Regions from separate parts of the Methylomonas sp. DH-1 genome, predicted to be linked through region 3. Evidence: riboswitches for the same ligand, from Rfam matches in the RefSeq annotation. Region 3 holds a riboswitch; each other region holds the start of a gene.
What was found. Region 3 has a riboswitch for cyclic di-GMP ahead of VXJ35_RS10390 (VPLPA-CTERM sorting domain-containing protein). Riboswitches for the same ligand answer to the same signal wherever they lie in the genome.

Region 1: it holds a riboswitch for cyclic di-GMP, as region 3 does, so the genes downstream of both, VXJ35_RS00600 (hypothetical protein) here and VXJ35_RS10390 (VPLPA-CTERM sorting domain-containing protein) in region 3, are expected to answer to the same signal.
Region 2: it holds a riboswitch for cyclic di-GMP, as region 3 does, so the genes downstream of both, VXJ35_RS00350 (hypothetical protein) here and VXJ35_RS10390 (VPLPA-CTERM sorting domain-containing protein) in region 3, are expected to answer to the same signal.

What each region holds. Positions count from the first base shown of each region.
Region 1 is NZ_CP143089.1:138,121-142,965, reverse strand. Features, by position in the region: gene VXJ35_RS00615 (hypothetical protein) at 140-292, shown strand; gene VXJ35_RS00610 (hypothetical protein) at 414-1,493, opposite strand; gene VXJ35_RS00605 (HAF repeat-containing protein) at 1,635-2,813, opposite strand; gene VXJ35_RS00600 (hypothetical protein) at 2,892-3,776, opposite strand; cyclic di-GMP riboswitch class I at 3,850-3,925, opposite strand; gene VXJ35_RS00595 (TonB-dependent receptor) at 4,156-4,845, opposite strand, start outside.
Region 2 is NZ_CP143089.1:79,848-84,692, reverse strand. Features, by position in the region: gene VXJ35_RS00360 (hypothetical protein) at 1-3, opposite strand, end outside; gene VXJ35_RS00355 (hypothetical protein) at 9-734, opposite strand; gene VXJ35_RS00350 (hypothetical protein) at 985-1,788, opposite strand; cyclic di-GMP riboswitch class I at 1,913-1,991, opposite strand; gene VXJ35_RS00345 (TonB-dependent receptor) at 2,238-4,652, opposite strand.
Region 3 is NZ_CP143089.1:2,212,519-2,217,363, forward strand. Features, by position in the region: gene VXJ35_RS10380 (hypothetical protein) at 1-842, opposite strand, end outside; gene VXJ35_RS10385 (hypothetical protein) at 898-2,028, opposite strand; cyclic di-GMP riboswitch class I at 2,486-2,567, shown strand; gene VXJ35_RS10390 (VPLPA-CTERM sorting domain-containing protein) at 2,605-3,375, shown strand; gene VXJ35_RS10395 (hypothetical protein) at 3,442-4,845, shown strand, end outside.

The DNA.
Region 1 (4,845 bases), 2.1 Mb from region 3:
CGACTGAGCTAAACGCGCATCCTGGCGGTAACCGGTAACGGATTCGAATCGGATAAAAAGCCAGTTCGTTAAGCAATTTGTAAGACAGCGCGGCCAGAATGCCGCCCAACCAAATTGCAACAACACGGAGTATCAGTCCATGACCAAACCTAAGATGAAATTGAACAAACATATCTGGATTTGCTCTTGCCCGCTGGCGATCGGCGCCGGCCATTCCGCCAAGGAAGCCTACAAACGCTGGAGCGACAACTGGAAAGCAAAATCGGTGTTTTTGCCGGAGTTTCGTTACTAAAAATGGGAGCGGAGCAAAGCTCGGCCGGATCAACTAAAGCCTGCTTTGCTCCTCAGAACCGGCGAAGCCGGGTGCGGATGAGAAACGGATCATCCCATTCCGGCCCGCGGCAGAAAAAACCTCACAGTGCCCGGCGTTTGCAACCGATCCAACCGACCAGCGCAGAAAGCATCAGCCAAGCCGCGCCGGGTATCGGCACCACCCGCACGCTTACGTTCGCCGCCATGAACGGAGCCAAACAATCCAAAGACGAGTCGTTGCAAGACTCGCCGTCGACGGCAATCGTGTAGTTTCCGGCAGCCAACGCCAATATCAAGGTCTCCGTTATGCCGTCGTTGCCGGCGAAATGGCCGGGGTTGGCGAACCCACCGCTGCCGGTAACGACGCAATTCGGCCCGGCACAAGCGGTGCTGCTAACCGACGAAATGTAATCGATCCGGCTCCACTCGCCGTCGCCGTTGGCCATGCTCCAATTGCCGAAGGCGTCGAATTGGCCGGAAAAACCGTCGAACGAGCCGTTCAACACATCGAAATTAGCCGGCACCCAGCCTCCGACTTCCGCTTCGTATTTCAAGCCGCCCAAGGTGGTGAAGTTCAGCGTGTCGCGGTAACCGTCGTGCGCTTGATAGTTCTGTGCGTACCATTGCGCCGGACTCAAGCCGTTCAGATTGGGATCGGCCACGTTCCAGGCCGGGTTTTCCACCAGTACCGGATAGCCGGACACCGGGTCTGTCAACACCGCGCCGTTGTTGTCGTAACCGGCCGGAATGCAATGGCTGATCAACGGGTCGTCCGGGCGACGGTCGTGCGCCGAAGCCGTATACAACAGATTATCGTCGTAACTCGCCAAGGGATCGTGGCCGTCGTAATCGTGCGAATGGCTAGGCAACAGACCGGCGTAGACGCTGAACGCCGGGTTCATTTGGGCTGAGGCGGCGGTTACGCTGATTTGGACGTTGGCGGCCTGAGCCAGATTGAACTTGAAAAAGCCAGTGGCGCTGGCAAGCTCATGGCTGTCGCCCAAGCTGTCGCCGGTCCCCGCGATCCAGCCGAAACGCGAAAACCGGCCCCTGCTCATGGTAGCAGAATCGCCGACGGCGCTAAGACTGCCCAAATCGCCGTAACTGATGTGGGCCGTTGCCGGCGGGGCAAACGCCACCAACCCGGCAGCGGCCAATAAAGCGTAAAAAAGTTTGTTCATATGAAATCCTGCTAAAAATGCCGATCTATGCCTGGCCGGTTAAATGGCCAAGTAAAAGCGGCGGCGCCTTTCACCGACTCCGCCGCGGCGATCAAACGGCCGGCCGTCAGCCTATGCCGGACGGCCGACACCAAGCGGCGCTCAGACGTTGGCGGGCTTGCGCCGCGCCGCTCCGGCAAAGCCCGCCAGCACCGACCCGAACAACCAGACCGCGCCCGGCAGCGGCACTGCGGTTGGCGCCAGGAGGTAGGCATGGCCTTCAGTAATGCCCAGCAGGCTGTTTTTGGCATTGCCGACGATCCAGCCTTGGCTGTTGATACCGGTCGCCTCGGTCAAAATCCAACCCGCTGCCGCCACGCTCGGCTCCAGCAAGCTATTCAGGTCGATGGCCGAGCCGCCGCTCCATAACGCGGCACGTTGGCTGCCATCGGCCAAATTGCTCCAACCGACGATTGCGCCGCCATCGTTGATCGCCAGCGCCCGGCTTTCCAAACCGCCCAAGGTACCCAAATCGATTGCGCTGCCAGCGCTCCAAAGTGCGGCATGGCGTTCGGCATCGCCGGTGAGGTCGCTCCAACCCACGATTTGGCCGGCATTGTTGATCGCCAACGCATTGCTCTCGCTACCGCCCAAGGTACCGAGATCGGCAACGCCGGCGTTGTTCAGATTCCAGACTGCCGCGTGGCGGAATTCATCGCCGTCGAGATAGCTGCTGCCGACAGCTTGCCCGGCATTATTGATGCCGTTGCCTTCGCTGGAAGCCCCGCCCAGTGTTGCCAACACGGTGGGATTGACGCTGTTGTTCCACGATACCGCTTTGGTGGCGCTTTCGTCGGCAGTAACCGAAGTACCGATCACTTGGCCGGCGTCGTTGATGCCGGTAGCTATACTCCAACGTCTATCGTTCGGATCGGTCGCACCGCCCAAATCGTTCAAATCGGTTCGGGTGCTGCCGTTCCAGACTGCCGCGTGGATATAGCCGACGAAGGCACGAGACGAGCCGCCGGCTATGGTTCCGGCCGAGTTGATGGCCCAACCACCGTTGAAACGGCCCGGATCGGAGATCAGGTTCAGCGTGGCGCCGTTCCAGCGCGAAAGAACCCAACCCTGGTCTTCGCTGGGCGTGCCCAGGCTGTTGATGCCGGTGGTTTGGTTGGCGTTATTGATCGCGTTGGCAGATGAATACGGACCGCCGGCGGTGCCGAGGTCGGTAAAACCATAGTCGGCGGCGTGGGCCGGGGCGGCCAGACAGCCGCATACGGCCAAGGCCAGTGCGGCGCGCAGTTTCAGGACGGAAGCGGGTAATGTTGGAGAACTCATGTGTAATTCCTTTAAAGATTTTTAATCGAGTAATGCCGGTCCGGCGTGAGCGGACATAGCGACTAGCCGAGTAGCCTGTTAGAGCGGCCGCGCTTTGCGTTTTTTAGCGGCGCCAAACAATGCCAGCGCGCTGCCGAACAGCCAGACCGCACCCGGCACCGGTACCGCGGCCGGCGTCAGGCTGAAGCTGCCCAATACGCCTCGGTTGGCATTGTTGGCCTGGCTGGTATAGACCGCGCCGCCGACAAATACCGTGTAACTGCCGGGTGCCAGATTGCTGAACAACTTGGATACCGATCCGTCTTGCAAGCCGTCGCCGCCGGGAATCGGGTAGGCGTTGCCGTCCGCTAACGGCGAATTGGCGGCCGGCAAGGTCTGGCTACCGTCGTAGGCGCTGCCTATGTATTCGAAACGGCTGGGCGATGCGGCGCCGGGATCGGGGTCGTTGGTGATATTCCAACTGGTTAGCGATCTGAAGGAACCTTCCGTCGCCGTGCAGCCCGGTGTCGCTGCGCAATCGGCGACCCTGAGCAATTCCGACCCCACCGAATAGTCGTGGTCGGAACCGACGGCACCCGAGTGGGGCGAGCCCAAGTAGAGAGAAAAGCCGGGAACCATGCCGTTAATGCCGAACGCATTCGCTTTCTTATCGAACTGCAGCAGGACATTGGCGCGGCCGGTCAAGGTAAACGCAAACGCTGCCAGTTTATGGGTGTCGGCCCAATCGGCGTCGGCGCCGTCGGCCCAGCCGTAGTTGCCGACCACTCCGCTGTTCAACGAAATCGGCGCCACGGCCGAGGCGCCATCGAAGGTGCCGAAATTGACCGGGATGATGTGCGCCGTGGCCGGCGTCGACGATATGGCGCCCAGTAACAGCGCTAACGGGATTTTTCTGTCGAAACCCGAACCCGCTGCGGCACCGAAGCGATGCCGCGGATTCGATTGCGCTTTAGAGATAGTCATAGTTTGTATGCCTTGATGTTGGGATTGCGGTATCGATAGCCTTCCGGCTATCGGCCTCGTCCTCGGTCGTCCGAGCGGCAACCGGGCTGTCTGAAACAGACCCCATGGCTTTCCGGCCCCGTCTCGCGGCGGGTGTGGCTTTGCCGTCGTCCGTGACGCGGGTTAAGCGCCTAACGCCGCTAAATTGCCGAACGGTCGGCAGCGGATTGCGCGCTTATCCCGAAACGGCCTGTAGCTGGCCGTCATCGTTTAGGACGACGGCGACCGGGAAAGTCCCAAAATTTTTTTTACAAAGCGTTTGTGCCGGCGAGCGGCTGTCGATTGAGCCGGAACTTAGGAATGTATCGGACGGCGTATTGCGGGGTTAGCGAAGGCGGGTTCAATACTCGACGCGGAATGCGCCGAGAAACGTGCGCGGCGCGCCGAAGAAAATATCGTAGCCGGTGTTGCTGCCGACGAAATAATACTTGTCGAACGCGTTCTCGACATTCAGTTGCGCGGTCAGCTTGCTATGGCCGAGTTTCAGCGAATAGGCCGCCATCACGTTGGCCGACACATACCCGGGAACCTGGTAGTCGTTGGCTTGATTGCCTTGGCGCTGGCCGACGGCATTACAGCCGGCGCCCAGTTTCAAATGTGCGAACGGGCCGCTCTGGAATTCGAAGCTGGTAAACAGGCTGCCCGAGTGGCGCGGAGCGTTGGGCAGCCGGTGGCCCTGGTCGCCGCTGCCGCTGCTGCCGCCGGTATCGCGAACGATTTCGGCAAACATCAAATAGCTGTAACCACCAACGATGCGCCAGCCCGGTAACGGTTCGCCGCTGATTTCCAGTTCCGCACCGCGGCTTTGCGCCGCGCCGATGGCCGTCGACAGTTGCGGATTGACCGGGTCCGACACGGCCGCATGCTGTTTGCTCAGATCGAAATAAGCGGCGCTGGCGAAAAATTTGCCGTTTGCCAACTCGGTCTTGGCTCCCAGCTCCCATTGCTGCGCGGTTTGCGCCGGCAACATCCCACCGGCGCCGTTGCGGCCGTTCTGAGCGCCGAAATTCTCGCTGTAATTGGCATAAAG
Region 2 (4,845 bases), 2.1 Mb from region 3:
CATGGGAATCAACTCCGGCGGCCTGGCAGCCGGCCGATAAACATACCGGTTAATCCGCTGATAAATAACCATAGAGCCGCCGGTACCGGCACGGTGCTCACTTGCCCACAACCGCTGTGGCTGCCAACGCCCAAACAAAAATCGCCCATATCGGCCAGACGCGCGCCGTGTAAAAAGTCGGCATTTTCCGGGCTCATCAGTAAGTCTCCGCTCATTTGCCAATGATTGGCGTCGGTATAACTCACTACCAGATTGGTCAGTTCATAAACCACCATGCTAAAGCTGACATTGTTTTGCAGGTACCAGCCGCTGGGTGTGCCGTCTTGCCCCAAATCGGCCCAGGCATTTTGCCGATTATTCGGGTTGTACAGCAAAGAATAGTCGCCAGTGATGAGCGATCCGCTGTAGAGGCCGCGGAACAGCTCGATACCGGTCATGCCCAGCAAACCCGTCCCGGCCAGGGTCTCGCTGTCGATTGAAAAGTTGGGCGTGGTGGATTTGACGTGGCGGTTGGCGGCCTGGCCTGTCGGATTGCTGCTGCCGACCGGCGTGATGTCATGCACCAAATTCAGGGCCGAAACTTCCGTGCGGCTGGTATTGCCCAGGTAAAAATACGAATCGCTGTAGCTTTTATAATCCGAAGCCTGCGTATCGAAAAACTGCACTAAAAAGTCGCCGGGATTAGAGGCCGTGCCGCCGTTGAGTAAGGCAAAGGCATTGCGGTCCAGGTTCATCGTAAAAGTCCCGCCCGCCGCGGCATTCAGCGTGGCCGCGAATGCACCGAAAGGGGTGAAAAATACACCTGAAACGCTGAGCGTAAGGACAAAGAAAATTCTTGGTGCCGAACCGGCACAACGAAAAGCAACTGACATGGGCGCTCCTGCGTAAATTAAGATTCCGGGGCGTTAGCCGGCCTGACCGGCGCAATTCCGGGAAAACCGCAACCGATCCCGAAAAAGCGTCGGCTGCGGCGCATAACCCGTGTTAAACCGCGGCTTGCCGGCGGGCGATGCCCAGCAAACCCAATAAACCGGACCCCATCATCCAAACGGCAGCCGGAACCGGTACTGCGGAAATTGAGCCGACGCTCAGTTTGAACGTGCCGACATTGGCCCCCTCGGTTCCAAACAACATGCTGGCATTGTCGGCACTCAGCAGCAAATTACCGGTCAATTGCCAGTTATTGGCATCTGTGAAGACCAGTGCCAAATCGGCCAACGCATAGGCTTCCATAGGGAAGAAAATATTGTTTTGCAAAGACCAATAGGCAGAAGCGCTGTTGTACTTAAGCGAATAATCGCCATAGACCATACCGCCGCCAGCATAAGGGCCGGCAAGCGCGGTGGCGCCTATGCCGATGGCTTGCACCCCGAGCATGCCCAGTTGCCCTGTTCCGGCAAAGCTGCCGGAATCGGAGTCGATGGCAAAGTCGGCGGAAGTGGCTTGAGCGTGGCGAGAAGTTGCTTGCACCGAATTGACAGAAGTACCGGTCAGGGTGTGGATCAAATTAGTAGAGTCCGATTCGACATTATCCCGACCGGCTAACAGCGCACCACCCGACTGCGTGGTGTAGTCGGATTCGGCCGCGTTATAAAACCGGTCGTTGAATATGCCGGCAATACCGCTGGCGCTGCCACCCAACATGTTGGCAAAGGCATCGCGGTCGAAATTGATGGTAAAAGTGCCGCCGGAACTGGCGTTTAGCAAGGTAGCGCTAGCGTTTGTCGAGGCGAATGCAAATGCTAGGGTTAGCGCTGGAAAGAGTAACTTGGCGGGTTTGGTATGCATATTTTTTCCTTAAAAATTACGGTTTACGGTTAGCGTTTAACTTGCAAACGCCAGGTGTCGAACCGGTAACGAGATAATCCGGTTCGATCGGCTGCCGCGTTACGACAGCCTCAACCTGTCGGTCGAAGGCAACCCGGCCGTCTTGTCGTCCAAGACCCGTGGCTTTCCGGCTCCGCCTCGCGGCGGATGTGGCTGGTGTCCTATGCCTGCAACATCGCTCCAGGCTGGCGAGATCACCAATGGCTACAGCGCGGCATCGATGGCCGTAGCGGGGCGGCGAAGTTCGATGCCGCCGCCAAAGCGTTCGCAACGGGATCGAAACATCGTCATATAGGAAGTCGGATGAACTAAAAAAACGACCACAAAAAAGTGGCGAACAGGTTTAATTTTTTGCGTCGACCGGGTTGGCGCGCGCGGTGCGAATACGGCGACTCGGCGCGGAGGATGGCTCAGTATTTCACCGACAAGGTCGCGAACAGCGACGTATTGGCCGCCGGCGCCACCCGGCCATCGAAATAGTCGTAGGGTAGGAAATAACGTTCGCCGGTCAGATTCTTGACGGTTGCGGCTAACTTAAAATGTCCGGTTTCGTAAGCGATGGCGGCATCGAAGCTGTGATAGCCGCTAGTTTTAAAGCCATTGTTGTTCGACAAAAAGGCGCCGTCGCGCAGATAAACGCCAAATCCAGCGCTCCAGCCATTAAGGATTCCGGCTTGAAAGCGGTAATGGCTCCAAACTCTTCCGGAATTTTCCGGCACCTGCGGCAAGCGGTTACCGGCGGCGACCCCGGCTTTGCCGTCGGCGAAGCGGGCGTCGGTATGGGCGTAATTGGCCAGTACGCTCAAAGCTTGGAATGGTTGCCAGGCCAGATCGGCTTCGATTCCCCGAGAACGTTGTTGTCCGGCCGCGACGGAACGGCGCTCGATATCGCCGCTATCGGTGACAGCGACCTGGCTGCGGTCTATCCGGTAGACGGCGACTTGGCCGCTGAGCTGGTCGGCGACTTGGAATTTGCAGCCGGTTTCGAGATGGCGCGACAGTTCGGGCAGCGGCGTGGACACAAAATTGACGAACGGCTGGCCGCGCACACCTTCGCTGTAACCGGCAAACCAGGAAATATGGTCGGTCAGGTCGACGACTCCGCCGACTTTTGGCAACAGCTTTTGGCTGTCGGTGGTTGCTCGGATATGCAACTGCCGATTTTCAAAGCCGATTTCGACCGTGCCCAGCCGAAGCCCGCCAAGCAGATGAAAACGCCGGTAAAAGTCGCTTTGCAGTTGCGCATAACCGCCGTAGGTCAGGTTACCGATAAACTGGTTGTCGATTCCGGGGCCGGGCTTGTGGTACGGCAGGTTGAAAACCGGCGCGGACAGGTCGGCCAAGCCGGTACGAGCCATGTCGGCATCAATGAAGCCGGCATCGTCGAGCCGGCTGCCGTCGGCGCCTAAAACCAGCGAATGCTTGCTCGGGCCCAGATCGAATTTAGCGACCGCGTAACCCTGGACGCTACGCTCCTGTTGATGCTGGCTCAACTCGGCGTTGACCAGGGCCCAAGTGGTTGAACCGAATAACGAGTAGGGCCGGTCGGCGGAGAAGTTGTCGTCGCCGAATAGCGTTTGCACTCGTTGGTTGAAAGCCGACTCGGCGTAACGGGCTTTCAGCGTCAAGGTCCAGATGGCGTTGAGTCGGTGTTCGAGAGTGCCCCAAACGGCATCGGTCTTGGAACGGCTGTCCGGTGCGTTGGCGGGACCGATGAAACGGTCGCTGTCGCTGCGGAAGTCGCCGGCAATCGTGCCGGTGGCCGGCGCCCCCTGGTATTCGGGCTGCTGCCAACGCGAAATCTTGCCCTGCACGGTGAAACGGGTGCGGTCGTTGTCGGTGAAGGTTAGCGCGGGATTGGCATTGAAACGCTGGCTGTCGATGGCATCGATCCGGTTGCCGGCCGCAGTGTATTCGGCGTTGATCCGAAACAGCACGTTGTCGTTCAACGGTTGGTTGAGGTCGATGAAGGGCTGATAGAAATCGTAGCTACCGACTTTGACGCCGGCTTCGGCGAAAACTTTGGCTTGGGGCAGCTTCGAGCTGATGTTGACGACGCCGCCGACCGGCGAACCGGAACCGCCGCTGTATAACAGCGCATTCGAGCCCTTGAGCACTTCGACCTGGTCGATGTTGGCGGTGCTTTCCCGATCGCCGGGGTTGTAATACTGGGTGAAGCCGTCGAGCAGTTGTTCCGAAGCAAAACCGCGAATAATGGTGCCTTCCAGCGCCGGAGTGTACAGCGTATTGCGCGGCACCACGCCGCTGACATTGATCAGGCTCTCGCTGACGGTCACGCTTTGTTGGTCGTCGATTAACGAGCGTTTGACGGTCTGCACCGATTGCGGAATTTGTCTGGTCGGGGTATCGGTGCGGGTGGCGCTGGCGATAGTTGCGACCGCGTACCTGGGGACGCCAGTTTCCACGAGCGTTTCGGTGGTCGGGTCGGTTGCCGCCGGCATCTTGCTGCCGGTTTCGCCGATCACCGTCAATGCCTCGAGGGTGACAGGCCTGGAAGGCAGCGCCTGGTCCGTGGTCTGCGGCTGCAATTCCAGGGTGACGGTGTCGGCGTCGTTGAATCGGTAACTGAAACCACTGCCTTGCAACAGTTTGCCTAAGGCTTGCTCCGGCGTGAAATCGCCGTCCAGATTGGGGCTGTCGATGCCGCGTACCCCGTCGGCCGAAAACACCAGTTCCAGATTGGACTCCGTGGCAAAACGGAGCAGTGCGTTGTTTAGCGATTGGCTGGGTATCCGATAGTGGCGAACGCTGGGATCGGCTGCCGATACCGCGCCGACGCCGAACAGATGGTACGAAGCCAGCATTCCGGCAAGCAGCGTTTTGCCGATTTCGGATTTCCGGGCCGAATTAGCGCTATCTGTTGCCGATCGACCGGGTTTGGCAGCAATCCGGCTACTTTCGCAGCTTCCCAAATCTGTGCTGGCGTTTCTCAAGAGCCTTCCTTGCTGAAATCCGTTGCGGCCGGTGGCTGGCGGCGGTTAACTTCGATTCGGAAAA
Region 3 (4,845 bases):
TCGGCGTTGGCGGCGGACAAATCGGTGCCGGCCAGTTGTTCGTAGCGGCTATCGGCCGGATTCAACAATGCGGCGGCGCCGGCGTCGAACTCGGCCAGTTGGCAGCGGGTGAAAAAATCGTCGATTTTCGGTTTCAGCTTGTCCAACAAGGCTGCCGCCGCCTCGGTGTCGGCGATTTGTTTGCGGATGCGCAAGGCTTCGGCGTCGCAGTGCTGCCACCACTCGTGGTAACTGGCGGCATCTTTAAAAAACAGTTCGATCTTTTCCAGATTTATACCCGGATCGCCGCAGCGGTCGGCCACTTCGCCGCAACAGGCCATGATCTGCTCGATCAATTCGCTGCCGGCGGCGTCGGCCGCGGCTTTGGCCGGGATCACGCCGTCGCCGTTGAAGCGGGTGTCGGCGAATATTTTGGCCATGTCGGCCAGATCGTCGCTGCCGATTTCCGTAGCATCGGCCTTGCCCAGGTTTTTCAGGATTTCCTTGGCCGAGGCCAACAGTTGTTTGCCTTCCGGGTCTTGGTCGTTGATCGCCGCCAACGGCAGTACCGGTTTTTGTTGCACCAGATCGGCAGGATTTTTCAGCACCTGGCAGGCCCAACTGACCGCCGCGGTCACCTCGTGCGCCCGAATCCGGCCGTCGTGGTCGCTATCGAGCAAGTCCAGGGTTTTTTGATCGAAGAACAAGCCGTGGGTCGGGCAACTCAGCGCCGCCCACAGTTTCTGGTCCAATTCCGGCAGCGCCAGCAAATCGCTGGTCCGCTTCAACTCGACTTGATCGAAACCGCCCAATTGGGCGAAACGCCATTTATCGGCACCGGACCGGCTGGATATTTGCGGCATAAACTACCTCCTGCACTCGTTATTTTTGTTATGGGGTTCACGATTTTAGCTAGTTTTACAGGCTTAATTCGCCCGATGCAACTTGCTTAACCGGAATGCAGGCCGGGCAGGAGACTTGCAGCAATTCGCCGCTGTGGCGGTGGCGGATCGGCCGGGCCCGGCCGTCGCTTTGATTCATGGCTTGGAACAATTGGTTTTCGGCGGCGATGACTTCATGCTCGTGCTCGAACGGGTACAGCCCCGGCGCCAGACCGCCGCCGGCGATGAAATGCTCGCTGTCCAGCAGCATCAGTTTGGCGTGCAGCAATTCGTGCAACAAGGCGTCGGCCGGCGCGATGCTACAGGCCGGCGTCGCCTCGCAGCCGGGATCGCCGAGCAATTGCGCGCCGAGGCGGGTATCGAAATGGATGGTGACGCTGGCAATGCCGAATTGGTTGCCAAAAGCCACGGTTTGCCAGGTGCCGGATTGGTAATTCAGCTCGATTTTTTGGCCGCGCAATTGTTCGATCAGCGCCACGGCCTCGGGATAACGCGAAAAGTATTCGGCGATGGTTTGCAGATCGGCGCCCAGTACAGCCGGGTCGCCTGATTTTTTCCGGTAGACCTGATTTAGAAACTGGACGATGTCGGCCGCCGCTACCGAGTCGGTTTGCAAGGCGGATTGTTTTTGGCTGTAAGCGGCCAGTACTTCAGCAGCCGAAGGCGGCCGCCGCTGGCGCAAGCGGATCACGCCGTCGCCGCTATTGCCGGCAACCCCGGCTTGGACGGTCAGCGCCGGCGCGGGCAATTGCCGGCCGCCGGCCACGACCTTGACCGCTTGCAATTCGTCGGCGCCGACGCTGCGTGACACTGCGCTGAGGCCGATACAAAAACTCAATACCAAACCCAATCCGCGCCGGCGATTGCCGTCGGCCCAACCTTGCGCGCCGCGCCGGGCGTCTTCTTTCAGATACAGCGCATAGCGCTCGGCGATGGCTTGCAGTTCCGAGAATGCGGCCGGGTGGGTTCGGCTCAAGTCGGCCCGGCAGACCAAGGCTGGGCGGCCGTCGATTTGGCACGGGTGCAGGAAATTGCAGTGGCTGTGCTGCAGATACCAGCGGTTCAGCGCGCCGGCCAAGCCGGATAAATCGCCGATTTGCGGCTGCGCGCCTTGAAAGGCCTGGTGCAAAAGCTCGATTTCAGTCATGCCGGAAAGCTTGGGTAGGGGGCTGGTGGTCTGCGGCGACCCGGCGCCGGGTCAGTCAGTTCGCCACTGTAACAGCGGCGTAACTTGGCCGGCAAGCCTCGCCGCCAGATACCGTTACCGCGGCCGGCTCAAGCCGGCAAAGCCGATTTGCCAAGCGATACAACGGCATAGCCGGCGCCGGCACGGCCGATTCCGCCTGCCGTGTAATACGTTTGTATTACGTTTCATCAAACTGTAACCGACGCGTAACGAAAAACGCCGATTTGAACTGGAATAATTTGCCGCAACTGGAACAGCGCCGCAGGGCGCGATGGTTCATCGAGTTTACGGATCGGCTAGGGATCAGGGACGGCACGCAGACGGAGCGGCGAGGGAAGAGGTTAGGGAGTAGGCAGCGGTAGCAACAACGGTAGCGGGGAGAGCGGCGCCATTTCGGTGCAAAAGTAGGACTTAGGAAGCGTGTAAAAGCCAAACCCGTCGCGAGGTGGGGACGGAAAGCCACGGATGTTGCCGCCAGGCAAGATGGCCGGGTTGTCACCTTGTGTATTTATAGTTTTTTAAAACATGAGGCTAAAAATGAACAAATTCTCAAAAACTTTGGTTGCGGCCGCGCTGTTGGCCGGCGCCGGTGCGGCTAACGCGAGCATCGCGGTTCTGGGCTCGAACGATTCAAGTCGCGAGTTGTATTTTCAAGCGTACGACAGCGTTCAGAAGAAAACTTACAGCCTGGATTTGGGTATCACTTTGGCGGAGTTGGTTAACAACTACACCAGCGAGACTTACAACATCAGCCGCGATTTGAGCAGCGATGCTAACTGGACTGCGTTGACTTCGGTAGCGAGCTACAACCCATCTAATGTGCAATACGTGTTGGCAGTGGGCCGCTCTTCGAAATTGTTCATTACCCAAAAAGAAGGCAATGCTTTGCCGGCTTATGACGCGCCGCTGACAACCAGCGGTGTGGCGACTGTCATCACTAACCACGCTCAAGAAATCAACGTCGGTTTGGAAAATAATCCTGCGCTGAACGTCAGCAAACTGGTATCGGACACTGATGCGCCGAAATCCGGTCAATGGTCTTCCGGTGCTAACTTGCCGGACGACATTTGGGGTACGACCGGCGGTTCCGCTGCCGCAGTCGCTTTCGGCCAAAAAGCCGATTTCTGGTATGCGCAAAGCACCAACGTAACCAAAGCCGCCGGCCAATGGCTGCTGTCCGGCAACACTCTGGAATACAAAGTATTCCCGGTCAGCCAAGTGCCGCTGCCGGGCGCGGTCTGGATGTTCGGCGCCGGCCTGATGGGCATGCTGCGTGCGACCCGCCGTAAATGGGCGGTTGCCGAGTAAACCGCTTCACGGGCGGCGGCTTGTCCGCCGCTCGCTTTCCAGTTTTTATCCACACGAGACATGACCATGAAAAAATTAGTTTTAGGCGCGGCTATTGCCGCGGCAATGTTCGGTGCGGCGGCGCAAGCGGCAATTCCGACCATCGACCCAGCCAACACCCGCGTGTTGTACATCTCCGGCGCTTCTGCCGCGGCGACCTTCATCGACAAACTGGTGACTTCAACCAACGTCGATGCGACCGACCGCATTTGCGATCCGAGCAGCCAAGTCTACCGTTTCAGAGACACCGGCAATACCGAACAATTTGCGATCTATTGCAAGGCTAATAACACCGGTGCGGTCGGCGTGAAGAACCCCAGCCTGCCGACCGGCGCGGCCAACGCCAATCTATTGATTTATAAAGTTAACACCGGCGGTTCCGGAACCGGTGTGACCCCAGTGGCTCAAGCTACGCCTCTGGCTTTCTTGAACATCACTAGCGGTTGCACCGAAAAGAATGCTGGTAACTTGAGCACTCCTGCTGATATTGAATGCACCAATATCAACAACAACCAAATCCCGGATATGGGTTTGTCCGACGTCGATCCGATCCAGTTCAGAGGTAATAATGCGATCAACGGTGTCGATATCAGTGCCACCGATGTTGCCAAACTGACCGTCAAAGCCGCTGCGGCGTTGACCTTCGGCGCCCCGGTAACTTGGGATTTGTATAGAACCTTGCAAGCCGCACAAAAATCCACCAACGATCTGCCGGCGTCTTGCTTGATCGGCGATAGAACTGAGACTTGTATGCCTAGCCTGACTTCGGCGCAAATCGCTTCTATCCATGCAGGTAAATGGGACGAATGGAATGCGTTGAAAGTTGGTAACAGCGCAACTGCGCCAGGCTTGCACGACTGGGCTTTAACCCAAACCACTGCAGTTCCTGCCTTTGGCGGCGGCAACGTTACCATAGCCGATCTGGCACCAGTGGACGCACCTTTCCTGCACACCTGCCGCCGAGACGTTGGTTCAGGTACCCAGGCTCAATCCAATATTATCTTTTTGGGTGACGGATGTTCCGATGCTGCAACTGCACTGCCGCCGGCTAATGCTACCGATGCTGACTTCGCGGAAGGTGATGGTGTTGCGATTATTCATTCAAACACCAGTACCGGTCGGGTGGATTCCTGCTTGCGCGACTTGCAAAACGGTAACGATGCGGTTTCCGGCTTTACCAACGATTGGGGTCACCGTTGGGCCATCGGTATTTTGTCTTTGGAAAAAGCTAACGCAGCTTACGAGTTCGTCAAAATCGATGGCGTAGCGCCGACCTTGGCTAACGTAGTCGAAGGCAAATACAAAGATTGGGCGGAAAATACCTTCCAATACCGTAACAACACTTCGTCAGCTCCGTTGGTCGGCGACAAGAAAACTCTGGCCGATGCGATCATCAAATCAGCCGGTGCGCCGACGGTGATGGCCGATTTG